2 regions of the Brotomerdimonas butyrica genome follow, and region 2 is predicted to be linked to the other one. Evidence: riboswitches for the same ligand, from Rfam matches in the RefSeq annotation. Region 2 holds a riboswitch; the other holds the start of a gene.
The links. A riboswitch is a leader RNA that binds a small molecule or an ion and turns the genes downstream of it on or off. The one in region 2 is predicted to bind thiamine pyrophosphate.
Positions count from the first base shown of each region.

Region 1: linked by a shared signal. The riboswitch ahead of thiS (sulfur carrier protein ThiS) and the one ahead of thiC (phosphomethylpyrimidine synthase ThiC) in region 2 are both predicted to bind thiamine pyrophosphate.

Region 1 is NZ_JAOQJP010000002.1:47,957-56,218, reverse strand. Features, by position in the region: gene OCV59_RS01615 (SipW-dependent-type signal peptide-containing protein) at 1-490, shown strand, start outside; tRNA gene OCV59_RS01610 (tRNA-Ser) at 909-996, opposite strand; gene OCV59_RS01605 (hypothetical protein) at 1,694-1,951, shown strand; gene OCV59_RS01600 (signal peptidase I) at 2,263-2,757, shown strand; gene OCV59_RS01595 (DMT family transporter) at 2,891-3,940, shown strand; gene crcB (fluoride efflux transporter CrcB) at 3,934-4,302, shown strand; TPP riboswitch at 4,437-4,545, shown strand; gene thiS (sulfur carrier protein ThiS) at 4,923-5,117, shown strand; gene thiF (thiamine biosynthesis protein ThiF) at 5,119-5,763, shown strand; gene OCV59_RS01575 (thiazole synthase) at 5,812-6,585, shown strand; gene thiH (2-iminoacetate synthase ThiH) at 6,624-7,922, shown strand; gene OCV59_RS01565 (thiamine phosphate synthase) at 7,915-8,262, shown strand, end outside.
Region 2 is NZ_JAOQJP010000002.1:161,041-169,302, reverse strand. Features, by position in the region: gene OCV59_RS02140 (energy-coupling factor transporter ATPase) at 1-47, shown strand, start outside; gene OCV59_RS02135 (energy-coupling factor transporter transmembrane component T family protein) at 44-844, shown strand; gene trmB (tRNA (guanosine(46)-N7)-methyltransferase TrmB) at 841-1,587, shown strand; gene thiC (phosphomethylpyrimidine synthase ThiC) at 1,824-3,131, opposite strand; TPP riboswitch at 3,231-3,338, opposite strand; gene OCV59_RS02120 (M23 family metallopeptidase) at 3,396-4,046, opposite strand; gene OCV59_RS02115 (pyridoxal phosphate-dependent aminotransferase) at 4,200-5,441, shown strand; gene OCV59_RS02110 (hypothetical protein) at 5,733-5,939, shown strand; partial or broken gene OCV59_RS12010 (hypothetical protein) at 5,962-6,057, shown strand; gene OCV59_RS11970 (YdbC family protein) at 6,284-6,841, shown strand; gene OCV59_RS02100 (nucleoside kinase) at 7,023-8,262, shown strand, end outside.

The DNA of each region.
Region 1 (8,262 bases), 110 kb from region 2:
ATGGTTTGTAAATTATAAGACAGCGATCGATCTGAATGGCAATACATTGTCGAAAACCGGCAGTCAGCCATTGTTCGATGTTGAAAATAATGGGGACTTGACTATTAAAGGAAAAGGTACGGTAGATGCCTCTAAGGCATCAGATGGTGCTACTGCAGTCACAGTAGAGTCTGGCGGAAAGGTAACAATAGAAGACGGAACATTTATTGGTAAAGCAGGAAACAGCTGTATTTATGATGCCGGTGGTACCATCATCATCAAAGGCGGTTTATTCAAGTGTGAAGGTCCGGATAATAATGGCAAATATTATGTACTGAACCAGAATAATAAAACTCACGGCACGATAACTGTAACAGGCGGCACGTTCGTGAACTATGATCCAAGTACCGGAGATGATAACCTCGGTGGAAGTTTCGTACCGCAAGGCTATAAGGTAGTTTCTGAAACGAAGGCAAACGGCGACATCTGGTATACAGTTGTGGCAGAATAGCCGCTATTACATCATATGCCATGTTTTGCAGACAAAAATTATATTTAAAAGCTGAAACAAATATACCCGCTGTCGACTGCAGTAAAACGTCGACAGCGGGTGTTTTCTATAAATAAAGATACAGTTTTAATTGAAGTCTCTGCAGTAGCACTGATATATTCTGACTTTTATTCAACTTTGATATATTTCTCAGTTCATTCAGTGCATATGTCGGAACTGTCCTGGATTTGTCAACTATTTAAGTTTTCCGGGCTTTTTTGCTGAATTTCATCCCATATCTTTATGCACCGGAGAGCCTATTATAGGGTCCGGAGAGCACCTTTTTGCCATTTTTTTATGGGATGGATTCGTCTATATAAAAACGTGAAAAACGTTGAAATTTCAATAAAAAAGAGACCTGAAACAGGTCTCTGAATTCTGGCGGAGGACACGGGACTCGAACCCGCGGGGCTGTTACACCTTACTCGCTTTCCAGGCGAGCTCCTTAGCCACTCGGTCAATCCTCCGTATTTATTGTTATGACTGCAGCCTGCCGAAAGCCTGCAGTTTTTATATTTCTGCGCTAGCGACCGCATATCAGTCGGCAACGCAAGATACCTATATAATATAACAAAAAAAGGTGAGGTATGCAAGGAGATTCTTGATTTAGCGTCATTGCTAATTTAGCGGTGTCGTCATTGATCTGTCTGATCTGCATGCTGCCCATTTCGTCAAAAATGCGGCGGCAGATCTTTTATGTGATTGCGCATATTTTTCTATTGTGGACTTTGTGCATCGAGTTTGTCACAGCTGTTTCAGCCGAAAGTACATGATATAGCAGGTGTCATGGCTGAAAAAAGGAAATTATATGCTTGCAAAATCAAGTGAGAGTTTTGTCATCGTCATGTAAAATGCGTAGCTATGGTTTGAGTTTACAATTTTCAGCCACGTCAGCCCATGAATGAACGGTGTATGGCTGAAATTATCCCACGGTCTGCAAGTTAGTTGTGGGTACCCCGGACTATAAGCATATTGCAAAGACTCCGATTTCCAGTTTTCCGCCATTTGCATAATGCAGACATGGATTTATGGCTGAAACAGCTGTGTCAGAGCTCAGAGCTTGCAGTCTGGCAGAACGATCGAGTTACCAGATGAACATTTTTTTAGTTTATAAGAGCCTTACAGAAATTTATATTGACAGAACAATACGGGGGGAGTATTAAAATGCAATGTTCAGATATTAAATCAGAGGTAGCATATAAGGTGGGAAAAAGAGATCCTTTGGAAAGGAAAGACATACCTGCAACTGCAGTCAAAATGCATATAGATGTTGCAGAAATAATGAAACAAAATGATCGTTATGACACAGAGCAGGAACAGCAGGAAACGCCTGAACAGACTGCTCTGCCAGGGATAACAGAGGAACCTGAAACCGGAGACCTGCATGAGAAGCATGAAGCTAAAGATGAATCGAAAGAGTAAAATGCACTGAGTAGGGCGCTCGATTTTATGTCCATATTGCTAAAAGACGAATGACAATACTTATATATCTGAAAAATCCAGGAACGCGCATACTTTACATAAAAACCAGTCCCCAAATTCACATCTACATGTACCTCCCCAAAATCCCTATTGACATCCTGGTAAAAAAAGGATATTATTGACATGGGATAATTTGGAAAATATCTGCGCGCCGTCATCCGGGCATGCAGATAATGGATCAAAGGGGGTAATCTACGATGCATAAAAGAGATGGTTTTTGCGTACGGGGAAGACAGCGCAAGGTGTTGGATTTGATTTTTACGTTTATCACGGTAGCGATTATTGTTATTTCAGGGGTGGCTCTGCTGGGGCAGCTGGCGGGTCTTCATCTGTACAGCGTGGAGAGTGGGAGCATGACTCCGGAGTATCCGGTGGACTCGCTGATAATAGTGCGGGAAGTCGAGCCGGAAAGCATACAGCCGGGGGATGTCATAACTTTCGTGGCCAATGCAGACGGAATGGTAGTGACACATCGGGTGGTATCGGCAGATCCTGTCCAGCAGACTTTTACAACAAAGGGCGATGCCAATGATGTCAACGATGCGGTGCCGGTGCTCTGGAAGAACACTGTGGGTAAAGTGGTATTCGGGATACCGCTGCTGGGCGGACCTTTTTCGGTAGTGAGTGCTAAGGGCTGTCGATGGCTCATGACAGGCATTGCAGCAGTTTTCCTGTTGCTGTCGCTGGGCCGCAGTTTTTACAGGGATCGGAAAGAAAACAAAGGTGCAGCGGAAAGCGATACATGAGTTATCGGATCGAATGAGCCGACGCCCTGTCGCTATGTGCTGTGTCCTGTCACCGTGTGGCCACGCATATTGCGAAAACCGCCGATTTATGGTATATTTTTGAAGTAACTATATTATGCATTCGAGGTGGGCTATGAAAAAACTGATGTTGATCATTCCGGTGATGTCGGGGGTTTTGTGGGGGTCTGCGGGGATCTTTGTCAGGACTCTGTCGGCGTTTGGATTTGACAACTTTACAATAATTACTTCAAGATTCCTGCTTGCGGCGGTGATCCTGTTTGTCGGGATAATGGCAGTCGACAGGTCGATGCTGAAAGTTAGACCGAAAGACATATGGATATTTGCGATGAGCGGTATCTTCGGCATGCTGGGACTCAATCTCTGCTACAATCAGGCGATAAACCAGATCTCGCTGTCGCTCGCGGCAGTGTTGCTGAGCATGTCGCCGATTTTCGTGATGATCCTTGCGGCAGTTATCCTGCGGGAAAAGGTCACAATGCGAAAGATAGCATGCAGTGCTCTGGCGATCGCCGGGTGTGTGCTGGTAAGTGGCATTCTCGAATCATCATCTGGGATAAAAGTGTCGGCATATGGGGCGCTCGCGGGGATCGCAGCAGCGTTGTTTTACGCGATATACAGCATATTCTCGAAAGTGGCGATGAAACAGCATTACAATGTGTTCACGATAACGTTTTACAGTCTGATCGCGGGAGTGATACTGATGCTGCCGTTCACGGACTGGCAGACGATCGGTGAATTTGTTGCGGTGTCGCCGGTGAAGGACTCTGTGTTCCTGGTGCTCAATGCGCTTTGCACATCAGTGTTGCCGTATGTGCTGTTCACGTTCTCGCTGACGTATATAGATGCAGGTCGGGTTTCGATACTGGCGGCAGGCGGGGAGCCGTCCGCAGCGATGATTTTCGGACTGATTTTTTATGAGGAAGTGCCGTCGGTGCTGTCATTGTGCGGAATTGCGGTGACGATATTAGCACTGTGGCTGCTTTGCAAGCCGCCGAAGGTTCGCGAGTCCGGAGCGGATAAAATCGCGGCTGATCCCGCAGGAGTTTCTGCGGTGGATTTTGTAGGGGCTTCTGCATCTGATTCGGCAGTGGCTTCTGCGTCTGACCCTGCAAAGGCTTCTGTGTCTGATCCTGAAACCGCAGAAGGAGGAAAATCGTGCTGATAAATTGTCTGGCGGTTGGTGCGGGCGGCTTCATCGGATCAGTTTTCAGGTATCTGGTTGGTCTGATCCCGTTTTTGAATAAAAGTGATATCCCGTTTCAGACGCTTGCTGTAAATGTCATAGGTGCGGTGATGATCGGGATGATCGTGCAGGCGGCCGAGTCGTACGGCAATCTGAACGGACCGTGGCTGCTGTTCCTGAAGGTAGGCATATGCGGCGGATTCACTACTTTCTCGACATTTTCGCTGGAGGCTCTGGGGCTTTTGCAAAGCGGCAGAGCGCTGATGTTCGGGATATACGTGGCGGCGAGTCTTGTCCTCTGCATAGGAGGAGTCTTTGCCGGAAAGATGCTGGTCAGCTGAGCGCCGGTGTCAGAGAGCTCAGATGCCAGTGATATATTATCGGGACATACGCGGCGCAGCGTTTTGCAGAATGGCATTGTAATTGCATAAAACTGCTTGCATTTACAGGGGAGTAGAGTTATAATAATTGCGACAATTGAACAGCGGGGAGCTTGTAGTACAGGCTGAGAGGAAGGTGAGACCTTCGACCCATTACCTGATTTGGATAATGCCAACGTAGGGAAGACTGTAAATACAAGAATATTTTTTATACGTGAGTATTTCGGGAAGTTGCCTATGAGGTAACTTCCCGTTTTTTGTACAGTCTGTAATGGTGAGTGCAGATTACCAAAATTTTCGGTGTTTCCATATAGCTTTTGGTATTTTATCGCGATATCAGGTATATACAGGAAGAGTGATTACCAAGAATGAAGAGCGGATGGGTATCTTTTGGTGATTTTATTATGCAAAAGTGCAGTTTTTCCTTAAAAAATTACCAACATGGGCAACCTGCAATGCGATTTTTGGTAAACGCCTGTTGCCAGAGCGCGTTTTTTTGCTGAAATTTGCTAAAAGAATCTAGCAAAATGCAGATTCTTGGTAAACGCCCGCTGTTCAGTCCAATACAGGAGGTGTGGAGCATGGTAAAAATAAATGGCGCGGCCTGCGATGCGGCAGGGAAGACCGTGGCAGAGTACCTGCAGGGTACGGATTATGATATCAGGCGTATCGCGGTCGAAAGAAACGGCGAGATCGTCCCGAAGGCACAGTACGAAAATGTGAAGATCGAGGACGGCGATACACTGGAAGTAGTGAGTTTTGTGGGAGGTGGCTGATTTGAGAGAGAATATCCCTACAGAAGAGGAAATGCGCGCGGCGCTGATAGAGCGTCACGGCGAGGAGATCCAGCAGCGGTTTGCAGCAGCGTCCGTAGCAGTGTGCGGCCTGGGAGGTCTGGGATCGAACATCGCGATCGCACTGGCGAGAGCCGGAGTCGGACATCTGCATCTGATCGATTTTGACAGAGTCGACATTTCCAATCTCAACAGGCAGCAGTACGAAGCCGCGCAGATCGGACATTACAAGACCGAAGCGCTCGCGGTGAACCTGCGAAAGATCGCACCGTACATAAAAATCACGACGGATACCGTCAGGATAACAGCGGAGAATGCGACCGAGCTGCTGCAAGGTGAGGAGATAATATGCGAAGCGTTTGATTCGGCGGAAGCCAAGGCGATGCTGGTGAACCATGTGCTCGAAAACATGAGCGACCGATACCTCGTTTCAGGCTCGGGTATGGCGGGCATCGACTCCGCAAACCTGATAAAGACCAGGAAACTGATGGACAGATTCTACCTGTGCGGAGACGGGGTCAGCGATGTCGGAGATGGACTCGGGCTTTTTTCAGCAAGAGTGCTTGTCTGCGCTGCACACCAGGCGACGATGATACTGAGGATAATCGCAGGGCTGACGGAAGCGTGAGCTTTTGCATAAAACATAAAATACAAAACACGAAAGAAGGTATAAAGGATGAATACAAAAGACGAACTGATAATAGGGGGACACAGCTTCAGCTCCAGATTCATACTGGGATCAGGCAAATATTCCCTCAATCTGATAGAGGCAGCGGTGAAAGACGCTGGAGCGGAGATCATAACGCTGGCGGTGCGCCGCGCCAACACAAAAGACGAAGAAAATATCATGGACTATATCCCGGAAAACGTCACTCTGCTGCCGAACACTTCCGGCGCACGAGATGCGGAAGAAGCGGTGAGGATCGCAAGACTGGCCAGAGAGCTGGGCTGCGGAGATTTCGTAAAGATCGAGATAATGCGAGATTCAAAATACCTGCTGCCGGACAACAGTGAGACGGTGAAAGCGACGGAGATCCTTGCAAAGGAAGGCTTCATAGTGATGCCGTACATGTATCCGGACCTCAATACAGCCAGAGACCTGGTGGACGCAGGAGCTGCAGCAGTGATGCCGCTGGCATCGCCGATCGGTTCTAACAAAGGGCTCGCGACGAAAGAATTCATACAGATCCTGATAAACGAGATAGATCTTCCGATCATCGTCGACGCAGGCATCGGCAGACCGTCACAGGCATGCGAGGCAATGGAAATGGGCGCAGCAGCTATAATGGCGAACACCGCGCTGGCAACGGCAGGCGATCTGCCGCTGATGGCATCGGCATTCAGACAGGCGATAGAAGCAGGCAGAAAAGCGTATCTTTCAGGACTCGGCAGAGTACTGCTCAGAGGCGCGGCAGCGTCAGATCCGCTTACAGGCTTTCTTAGAGATTAGGGGGCGGCATCATGCAAAACAACAGTGAAGAAAAGAAAATGACCGGCCCTCAGGACATTCAGGAACAGCCGAAGCAGACCGCACAGAAAAACGATTTTTTCATAGACTCGGCGAATCTTTCCGAGGCTGCACTCGAAAAAAAGCACAGACTTGAAAACGACCCGTCTTCAAGAAAAAACCACATGGAATACATGCCGGACATGGAGCAGATCGACACCGGCATCCGCGACAAAGTGATGGAACAGATGGAGTCTTACGACTACAGCCGCTACACCGCGCGTGACGTCAGGAACGCGCTCGACCACGAATACTGCACAGTCGAAGACTTCAAAGCCCTCCTGTCACCGGCTGCAGAACCTTTCCTCGAGGAAATGGCGCAGAAAGCCAGACTGGAGACCAGAAAGCACTTCGGCAACAGCGTTTACCTGTTCACGCCGCTTTACATAGCGAATTACTGTGAAAACTACTGCGTTTACTGCGGTTTCAACTGCTACAACGACATAACCAGAATGAAGCTCGACTTCGACCAGATCGAGCACGAGATGAAGATAATAGCGGACTCGGGAATGGAAGAGATCCTGATCCTCACCGGCGAAAGCCGCGGCAAGAGCGACGTGAAATACATCGGTGAGGCATGCCGCATCGCCCGCAAATATTTCAGGATGATCGGCCTCGAGATATACCCGGTCAACACAGACGACTACAGATACCTGCGCGAGTGCGGAGCCGACTATGTCACCGTGTTCCAGGAGACATACGACCCCGACAAGTACGAAACGCTCCATCTGATGGGGCATAAGAGAGTGTGGCCGTACAGATTCGAAGCACAGGAGAGAGCACTGATGGGCGGCATGCGAGGCGTTGGATTTTCAGCACTCCTGGGACTTTCGGATTTCAGAAAGGACGCGCTCGCGACAGCACTGCACGTATATTACCTGCAGAGAAAATACCCGCATGCGGAAATGTCGCTGTCATGTCCGCGACTCAGGCCGATCGTAAACAACGACAAGATAAATCCGCTGGACGTCCACGAAAAACAGCTCTGCCAGATACTTTGCGCGTACAGGATATTCCTGCCGTTCGCGGGGATCACCGTATCATCGCGAGAAAGCGAAAGCTTCAGGAACGGCATAGTGAAGATCGCAGCGACCAAAGTGTCGGCAGGAGTTTCAACGGGTATCGGGGATCATGAGAGCAAGTACACAGGAAAGGAAAGCGAAGGCACAGAGGGGGATGAGCAGTTCGAAATAAACGACGGCAGGAGCTTCGCCAGGATGTACAGCGACATGGAAGGCGAAGGGCTGCAGCCGGTGCTGAACGATTATCTTTATGTTTGATTTACTATGCGTCACAAACAGGCTGATCTGCGAGGGGGATTTTTTGGAAAAGATCCGGCAGCTGACGGCCTGCGGACTCTCAGGAGTGATCCTGAGGGAGAAGGATCTTGAGGAAGTGCGGTACAGGGCGCTTGCCGCGCAGGTCATGGAGACCTGCGGGCAGAGCGGCGTGCTGTGCATACTGCACAGCTTTCATCGTGTTGCAGCGGAGCTCGGAGCACCGGTGCATCTGCCGATGCCGGTGCTCCGTGAGATGAGTGAAAAGGAGCGGAGCGCATTTGAAATAATGGGCGCGTCGTGCCATTCGGTCGATGAGGCTCGCGAAGCGCAGGCGCTGGGG
Region 2 (8,262 bases):
CGATGGATGAAGCGGCAGAAGAGATAGCGAAGGTACTGGCAAAATGATAAGAGATATCACCCTGGGACAGTATTATCCCGGAAGTTCATATATACACAGACTCGACCCGAGAGTGAAGATAATGGCTACGCTGTTCTATATCGTAGCTCTGTTCGTGGTCGACGATTTTATTGGATTCGGTATAGCTTTCATCGGACTTGCGGTGACGATAGCGATATCGAAAGTGCCGCTGAAATTCATACTGAGAGGTCTGAAACCGGTATTTCTGATAATCGCGTTCACGTTCCTGATAAACATGTTCATGGTCAGGGGCGAAGTGCTCGTGTCGTTCTGGTTCCTCTCGATAACCAGAGAAGGGCTGCGTACCGCGGTATTCATGGCCGTGCGTCTGGTGCTGCTGATAATCGGTTCGTCTCTGCTGACGCTGACGACGAAGCCGATAAGCCTTACCGACGGTATAGAAGCGCTGCTTTCGCCGTTCAAGAGATTCGGACTTCCCGCTCACGAGCTGGCGATGATGATGACGATAGCGCTCAGATTCATACCGACGCTCCTCGAGGAGACAGATAAGATAATGAAAGCACAGCAGGCCAGGGGCGCCGATTTTGAAAGCGGCAATCTCCTGCGCAGAGCGAAGGCGCTGGTGCCTATACTTGTGCCGCTTTTCATAAGCGCTTTCAGGATCGCCCAGGATCTCGCGATGGCTATGGAGGCGAGATGCTACGGCGGCAATATACAGCGTACGAGAATGAACGGCATGAAGCTGGAAAAGCGCGACCTGGCGGCGTCGCTGGTGTTTGCGGCATTCATCGCGGTAATAGTGCTGGAGAGGATTTTCATATGAGACAGCGAAAAGCAAAAGATCTTGACAAGAGGCTGCAGGAATGCAGTGCATATATGATAGAAAAGCCGCAGTCGGCTGACAGCCGGCGCGGATCGGAGTGTCTGCGTGAAGGAAAGCGCAGCGGCGCGGAAAGCAGCGGAGCTGATGCTGCAGCACACGAGCATGATCCTGCGATGGACTATTTCGGCCCTGACAGGGAAGGGCGCGAGCTTTTTCTTGAGATAGGCTGCGGAAAAGGGCAGTTCATCACCAGCAAGGCGATGGACCATCCTGAAGCGGATTTCATCGCGATAGAGGGTCAGGAGACCGTGATACTGCGTGCGCTCGAAAAGGCGAAGGAGCTCGATGGAGATACGGGGCGACTTTCCAATCTCAGGTTCGTGCTGACATTCGTGCATTCGATGGACGAGCTTTTTTATGAAAACCAGCTGTCGGGGATATATCTCAATTTCAGCGATCCGTGGCCGAAGGCGCGTCATGAAAAGCGCAGGCTCACGTACAGAGACAGGCTGAGAGATTATGCCTGGGCGCTGAAGCCGGGCGGATTCGTGGAAGTGAAGACGGACAATGACGCGCTGTACGATTTTACACTTGAAGAGATAGAGGCTGCGGGCTATCAGATCACAGAGCAGACCAGAGATCTGCACAGCAGCAGCTTCGAGTCGAAGAACACGACTACCGAATACGAAGACAAATTCAGCGGACGCGGAAAGAATATAAATTACGTGAAGTTCACGGTCTGAGCGGATCGACCGGATGGATCGCGTGACCGCGATGTCAGAACATAAAAAACGAACAATAAAACGGGAGTGCATTTAAAGTATGCATTCCCGTTTTTTCGCGTGTTGCCGGTACGGCCGATTTCACAGATCCTTGACCATGCATGCGTGGAGAATTCTCGTCATGCGTGTCAGCGAGTGTCAGCGATCCCGGTCGTTCATGCGCTGACCGCATATGGCATCAGCGTGATACCCGTCGACTAAAGGATGTCGATCGTCTCTCCCGCGAGAGCCTTGTTCATGCTGCGGACTGCGCAGAACTTTCCGCACATGCTGCATGTATCGCTGTGATCCTCCTCAGGGCTTCTGCTGTCACGGATGGCTTTTGCAGTCACGGGATCCAGAGCACATTCGAACTGCGCATCCCAGTCGAGATTCCTTCTGGCGTCCCCCATCCTGTCATCTATATCCCTTGCTCCCGGAATCCCCTTTGCGATATCAGCAGCATGGGCAGCTATCTTTGAAGCGATGATCCCCTGCTTTACATCGTCGACATTCGGCAGAGCCAGGTGTTCAGCCGGTGTCACGTAGCACAGGAAAGCTGCGCCGTGCATCGCAGCAACAGCGCCGCCTATAGCAGCGGTGATGTGGTCGTAGCCCATGGCGATGTCAGTAACGAGAGGTCCGAGCACATAGAACGGAGCACCCATGCAGAGCGTTTCCTGGACCTTCATGTTTGCAGCGATCTGATCGAGAGGCACATGTCCCGGACCTTCGACCATTACCTGGACGTTGTGATCCCATGCGCGCTTTGTCAGTTCTCCGAGCCTTACGAGCTCCTCGATCTGACACACGTCAGTGGCGTCTGCGAGACATCCCGGACGGCATGCGTCTCCGAGCGAGATAGTGACATCGTGCTTTTCGCATATATCGAGTATCTCATCGTAATATTCGTAGAACGGATTCTCCTCGCCGGTCATGCTCATCCATGCGAAGACAAGACTTCCTCCTCTGCTGACGATATTCGTCTTTCTCTTGTGTTTCTTGATCTGATCGATCGTTTTTCTCGTGATACCGCAGTGGAGCGTGACGAAATCGACTCCGTCCTCAGCGTGCAGACGGATCACATCGATGAAGTCCTTTGCGGTGAGAGTCGCGAGGTCGCGCTGATAGTGTATGACGCTGTCGTATACCGGTACCGTACCGATGATGACCGGACACTCGGCAGTCAGCTTCTGTCTGAACGGCTGTGTGTTGCCGTGGCTCGAAAGATCCATGATCGATTCTGCGCCCATCTCTACGGCGTGCATCACCTTCTGCATCTCCAGATCGTAATCCTTGCAGTCTCTCGAAACCCCGAGATTCACGTTTATCTTGGTTCGCAGCATGCTGCCGATACCCTCCGGATCGAGGCATTTGTGAGCCTTGTTGGCGCATATCGCCACCTTGCCCTCGGCAACCAGCTTCTGCAGCTTTTCAGCCGGCATGTTTTCCTTCTCGGCAACAGTCATCAGTTCAGGTGTGAATATCCCTTTTCTTGCAGCGTCCATCTGTGTTGTGTAATTCATTGTATCCTCCTTGTTTCTTCGTGGATATAGAAAAAAGTGCATGCACCTGAGGTACATACACTTCTGTAATAAGCATATTCCATATGTGATACATAATGTAAAACATATATCAATATTTTTCCTACGTTGGCATTATCCACATCAGGTTCATGGGTCGGAACTCTGGTTCCCTCTCAGCCTGTTACACAAGCTCCCCGTTATTTAGTTCACGCATTTATTATAGTCGTATCGTCACGCTTGTCAAGAGGTAAAATGTCTGCGGCACTATAACCCCTGTATATAGTTTCGCGGATCGTCAGGCTCGCTGCCATTGCGTATCTCGAAATGAAGATGGTCGTCTTCTTCGAATTCAAAAAGCGAAGTCCGGCCGATCCGGCCGATAGTGTCGCCCTTCGAGACTATCTCCCCGAGCTCGATCAGATCATTTTTAGCCAGATTGCCGTATACGGAAATGATACCGTTTCCGTGATTTATTTCAACTGTGATACCCAGCCTGTCATCTTCGTCTATGCGCGTCACTGTTCCGGATGCGCATGCACTGACGGTCGTTCCGGATGGAGCTGCGATATCGATGCCGCTGTGAGTCATGTACTGATCGAGAGTTTTGTGATATACAGGCATATCCATGGAATAATCCATGATGATATCGCCGGTAACGGGAACAATAAATGATGATCCGTCTGTTTCCCCGCTGTTTTCCGAAGTGTCTCTGCTGTCTACTATGTTCTGCGATGCTTCTGTGCTTTCGTCGACAGCCTTTTCCTTGACGACGTCTGCGGCTTTTTCCGACTGCATATTGTCGTGAACTTTGTCGATGCTGGCTTTCACGACAAAAATAGAAACTATCGCCATAAGACAAAAGCATAACACCAGAGCGGCAGCAGGTCTGTCTTTTTGTTTTTTATCCTGTCTCATGTATACCTTACCTCCTGTATTTTTTAGTATCGACAGATACAGGAAAATTAATACTGCTAAAAACAAGTAATTGTGCTATAATTGTATACAGTTTTGGCTGCGCTCGATGCGAGGCGAAACTTAAAACTACGATAAACAAGAGGTGATAAAATTATGGCGGAATATCATTTAGCCAGACAGAACGGAAGAAACATACCACAGGAAGACAAGATCTTCGGAATAAGCAACAGAGCGAAAAAGATGATAGCTGAAGAGGGTGCGGATAAAGTCATCAACGCGACTATAGGTTCGCTGCTCGACGATGACGGCAGACTTATCGTGCTTTCATCAGTCGATAAAGTGTTCAGAGAGCTCGATCCTCAGGATTATGCGGATTATGCTCCGATAGGCGGGACACCTGCATTCAGAGAAGCTGTAAAGAAGGCAGCTTTCGGATCATATGAGCCAAAGGGATTTACGGAAGCGGTAGCTACTCCCGGCGGTACAGGCACGCTCAGAAACGTGATAGCTAATTATTCCGAACCCGGAGATAAAATCATCACCTCAGACTGGCACTGGGCGCCATACAATACTATCGCGGGCGAGATAGGCAGAAGCGTTGCGACATTCGAGCTTTTTACAGCGGACAGGAAGTTCAACTGGGAATCGTTCAGGGAAACTGTGAACGGGCTTCTGGAAAGCCAGCAGAGCCTCGTCGTGATACTGAACACGCCGGCGCACAATCCTACTGGATATTCGCTGACGCTCGAGGACTGGGACAACGTGGTCAGAGTACTCACAGAAGCGGCAGAGACGGGAAAAGCGATAGCGCTGGTAGTGGATGCCGCATATATAGATTTCGCAGGAGACGAGGAAGAATACAGAAGATTCCTGCCGAAGCTCGAGGAGCTTCCTGCAAACGTGCTTCCGATCATAGCGTACAGCCTTTCCAAGACATATACGCTTTACGGAACGAGATGCGGCGCGATGATCTGCATGGCGAAGACGAAAGAGATCGCGGATGAATTCAGGCGTGTGTGCGAATATTCGTCGAGAGGATCATGGTCGAACAGCGCCAGAGTGGGTCAGGTGATACTTTCGAAGATATATGCCGACAAGGAGCTGCTCAGGAAGGTCGACGAGGAGCGCGCATACTACAGAGATATGCTGCTCGCAAGAGGCAGAGCTTTCGAGGAAGAGGCGGAAAAGGCCGGCCTGGAGACTGTTCCTTTCGATGCGGGATTCTTCGTGTCGATACCGTGCGACGATCCTGATGCGATCAGCGCAGAGCTGGAAAAGCAGGGGCTGTTCATAGTTCCTCTTGCAAAGGGCCTCAGAGTTTCGGTCGCTTCGGTTTCAGAAGAGAAGTGCAGGAAGATACCTGCGATGATCAAAGCGGCAATGGACGAAAAATAAGGTGTCCGGCAGACCTGCAGATGTATACGGGCGTCATGTGCCGATAGAGTGAATGATAAAGGCAGTCGTGAACTTTGACAGATGCGGCTGTCTTTTTTGCTGCAAAAAATTTTCATTTGTACGGTGGCTGACGGGAAGTTTTTTTGATTTGCGATGTAATTGTAAAAAATATGTTGACGACTGTTTTAGCGGAAGATATAATGCCGCCATCGACGGTTAGTTAATGTTAATTAACCGCATGGAAAAACGATTACACTTTTTTGGTATAGTGAAAACGAGGAGGTTTAATTAATGGGAGCAACAAGAAAATGGCTGCTGGGTGCAGTTTTAGGACTTGTGATGGTGCTGGGACTGATGCCGTCTGCGGCATTTGCAGGAGAAGGAGACGTGGAGATAAACGAAACGAATTTCCCGGACTCTGTATTCAGAACTTACATAGAGAAGAACTGCGATAAGGATGGAGATAAAGCTCTGAGCGAAAGCAGAAGCAAAAGCTGAAAACGCTGCGAATACAGGCGATGAGAGCAACATCGCATTGTGGATCGCATTACTGCTCGCGAGCGGTGCGGCAGCAGGCGCAGTAGCTGTAAGAAAAAGAAAACTTTCTGTGAAATAATTAAATAAGTATGAAGGATGAGGCGGTCGTGCTGATGTAAAACATTGGCGCACCGTCTTTTTCTTTAGGTGCAAAGCTGAGACTGGGGGTTTGCGGAAAATAAAGGAAATATATATTGACATTATTTTACAAAAATGATATATTTTTCACGTAAACATACTGCCTGTCCGGGCAGCAGAAAGAGGTATTGCTGAATAGATTTTTTATTCCAAGGGAGGAGAGTATTATGAACGGCAGCAATTTTGACAGGGAGATATCATTCGATATAGTTGAGCACTTAGGCGTGATAACGACGTATTCGACGGGGTGGAACAAGGAACTCAATCTCGTCAGCTGGAACGGCGCAGCTCCGAAGTATGACATAAGGGAGTGGTCGCCGGATCATGCACATATGTCGAGGGGAGTCACGCTGCATGAAAAAGAGATGAGAACGATCCTGGATCTGATCAGAAACAGGAATCGAAAAAGCAGATATGACAGCAGAGGGGCCGGAAGCAGCAGTGTGAGCCGGCCGGGCGTACCGGACGGTGAAACGCAGCGCAGAAGGGAAGAGCGTGATGACGGTGTGAGCACCGGTCAGAGAGCATGCGCTGCAAAGGCGTGCTCCGAAACTGCCGGTGGTGGTGATGCGGCAGATCGAGAAGAAGGCCACGGCGCAGCGTTCATGGGTACATGCGATGATCACGGATGTATTTCGTGCGCTGATGATACAGAGCCTGTGGAGACCGTATGCGGGATAGATGAAGCAGGGTACGAGGAAGATGGGATGAACAGCGTCTTCTGATATGCCGGCGGCGGCAGTTTTATGCTGCCCGCCCGGCTTTGCCTGGTGCCGGATACGGCAGTGGAGCTCCTGTGTGCAGTCTGTGGCGGCAATACTGAACCGCATGTGGTTTTTACTCTGTGCATATGATATACTGAATATATTTCATCCATATGAAAAAACAAGAGAAAGGGTAACATATATGAAAATAAGGTTACGCATAAATCCCGGGGACAGTTTCCGGGAACTCACGAGAGAAGAGCCATTTGCGCTGAGAGAGCTGGCAGGTGAATTCAGGAATGAACTGTCGGCTACGGTGATGCTGGCGCTGGTCAACGGAAAGTATGAAGAACTGACTTATGAAATAACTGACGATGCAGATATAACTTTTCTTGATATAAGAGATCACAGCGCGTTCATCGCGTATCAGAACAGTCTTTGTCTCATATATCTCAAGGCGGTGCATGACGTCATGGGAAACAATGCTGCTGTAAAGATAGAAAACTCGCTCAACAAGAGCCTTTACACGGAGATCGAGGCAGAGACCCCTCTGAACGATGAACAGCTGCGTGCGGTGGAATACCGCATGAAGGAGATCGCTGAAGAGGATATCCCTATCGTGCGAGAAGTCTATAGGCGCGATGAGGCGGTCGGCATATGGGAAGAGTACAACTGCATGGAAAAAGCCAGACTGCTGGAGGAAACTAAAAGTATCGTGAACGCCAAGTTTTACAGCATAGACGGATACAGGAATTTTTTCTATGGCCTGATGGCTCCGTCTACGGGATATATCGGGCGTTTCCAGCTGATGAAATACAGAGACGGAGTGCTTCTGAGATTTCCTCAGCCGTCGGCTCCGGATCGTCTGCCGGGATACATAGATGACAAACAGATATATGCGGCTTTTGAAGAGGAGAAAGAGTGGCACAGACTGCTTGGCGTGTCATATCTGCCGGATCTGAACGACAAGATACGTGCAGGCGACGCCAAGAAGTTCATACTGCTTTCTGAAGCTTTGCATGAAAAGAAGGTCGCCGAGATCGCGGACTGCATCACCAGACGTAACAAACGACTGATACTGATCGCGGGGCCGTCTTCATCGGGCAAGACGACGTTTGCGAAACGCCTGTGCGTGCAGCTGATGGTAAACGGTCTGCAGCCTCTTTACATGGGACTGGATGACTACTACAAAGAAAGATGTGACTCTCCGGTGGACGAGGACGGAAATTATAATTTCGAGAATCTCGAGGCGCTGGATATCGATCTTTTCAACGATAATATGAACAGACTCCTGGCGGGAGAGGCTGTGGATCTGCCGGAGTTCGACTTTACAAAGGGACAGAAGGTCTTCGGCAAGAGGATAACGACGCTCCAGCCTGATCAGCCTATAATCATAGAGGGCATACACGGTCTGAATGAACGGCTGACCGAGAGGATCGACG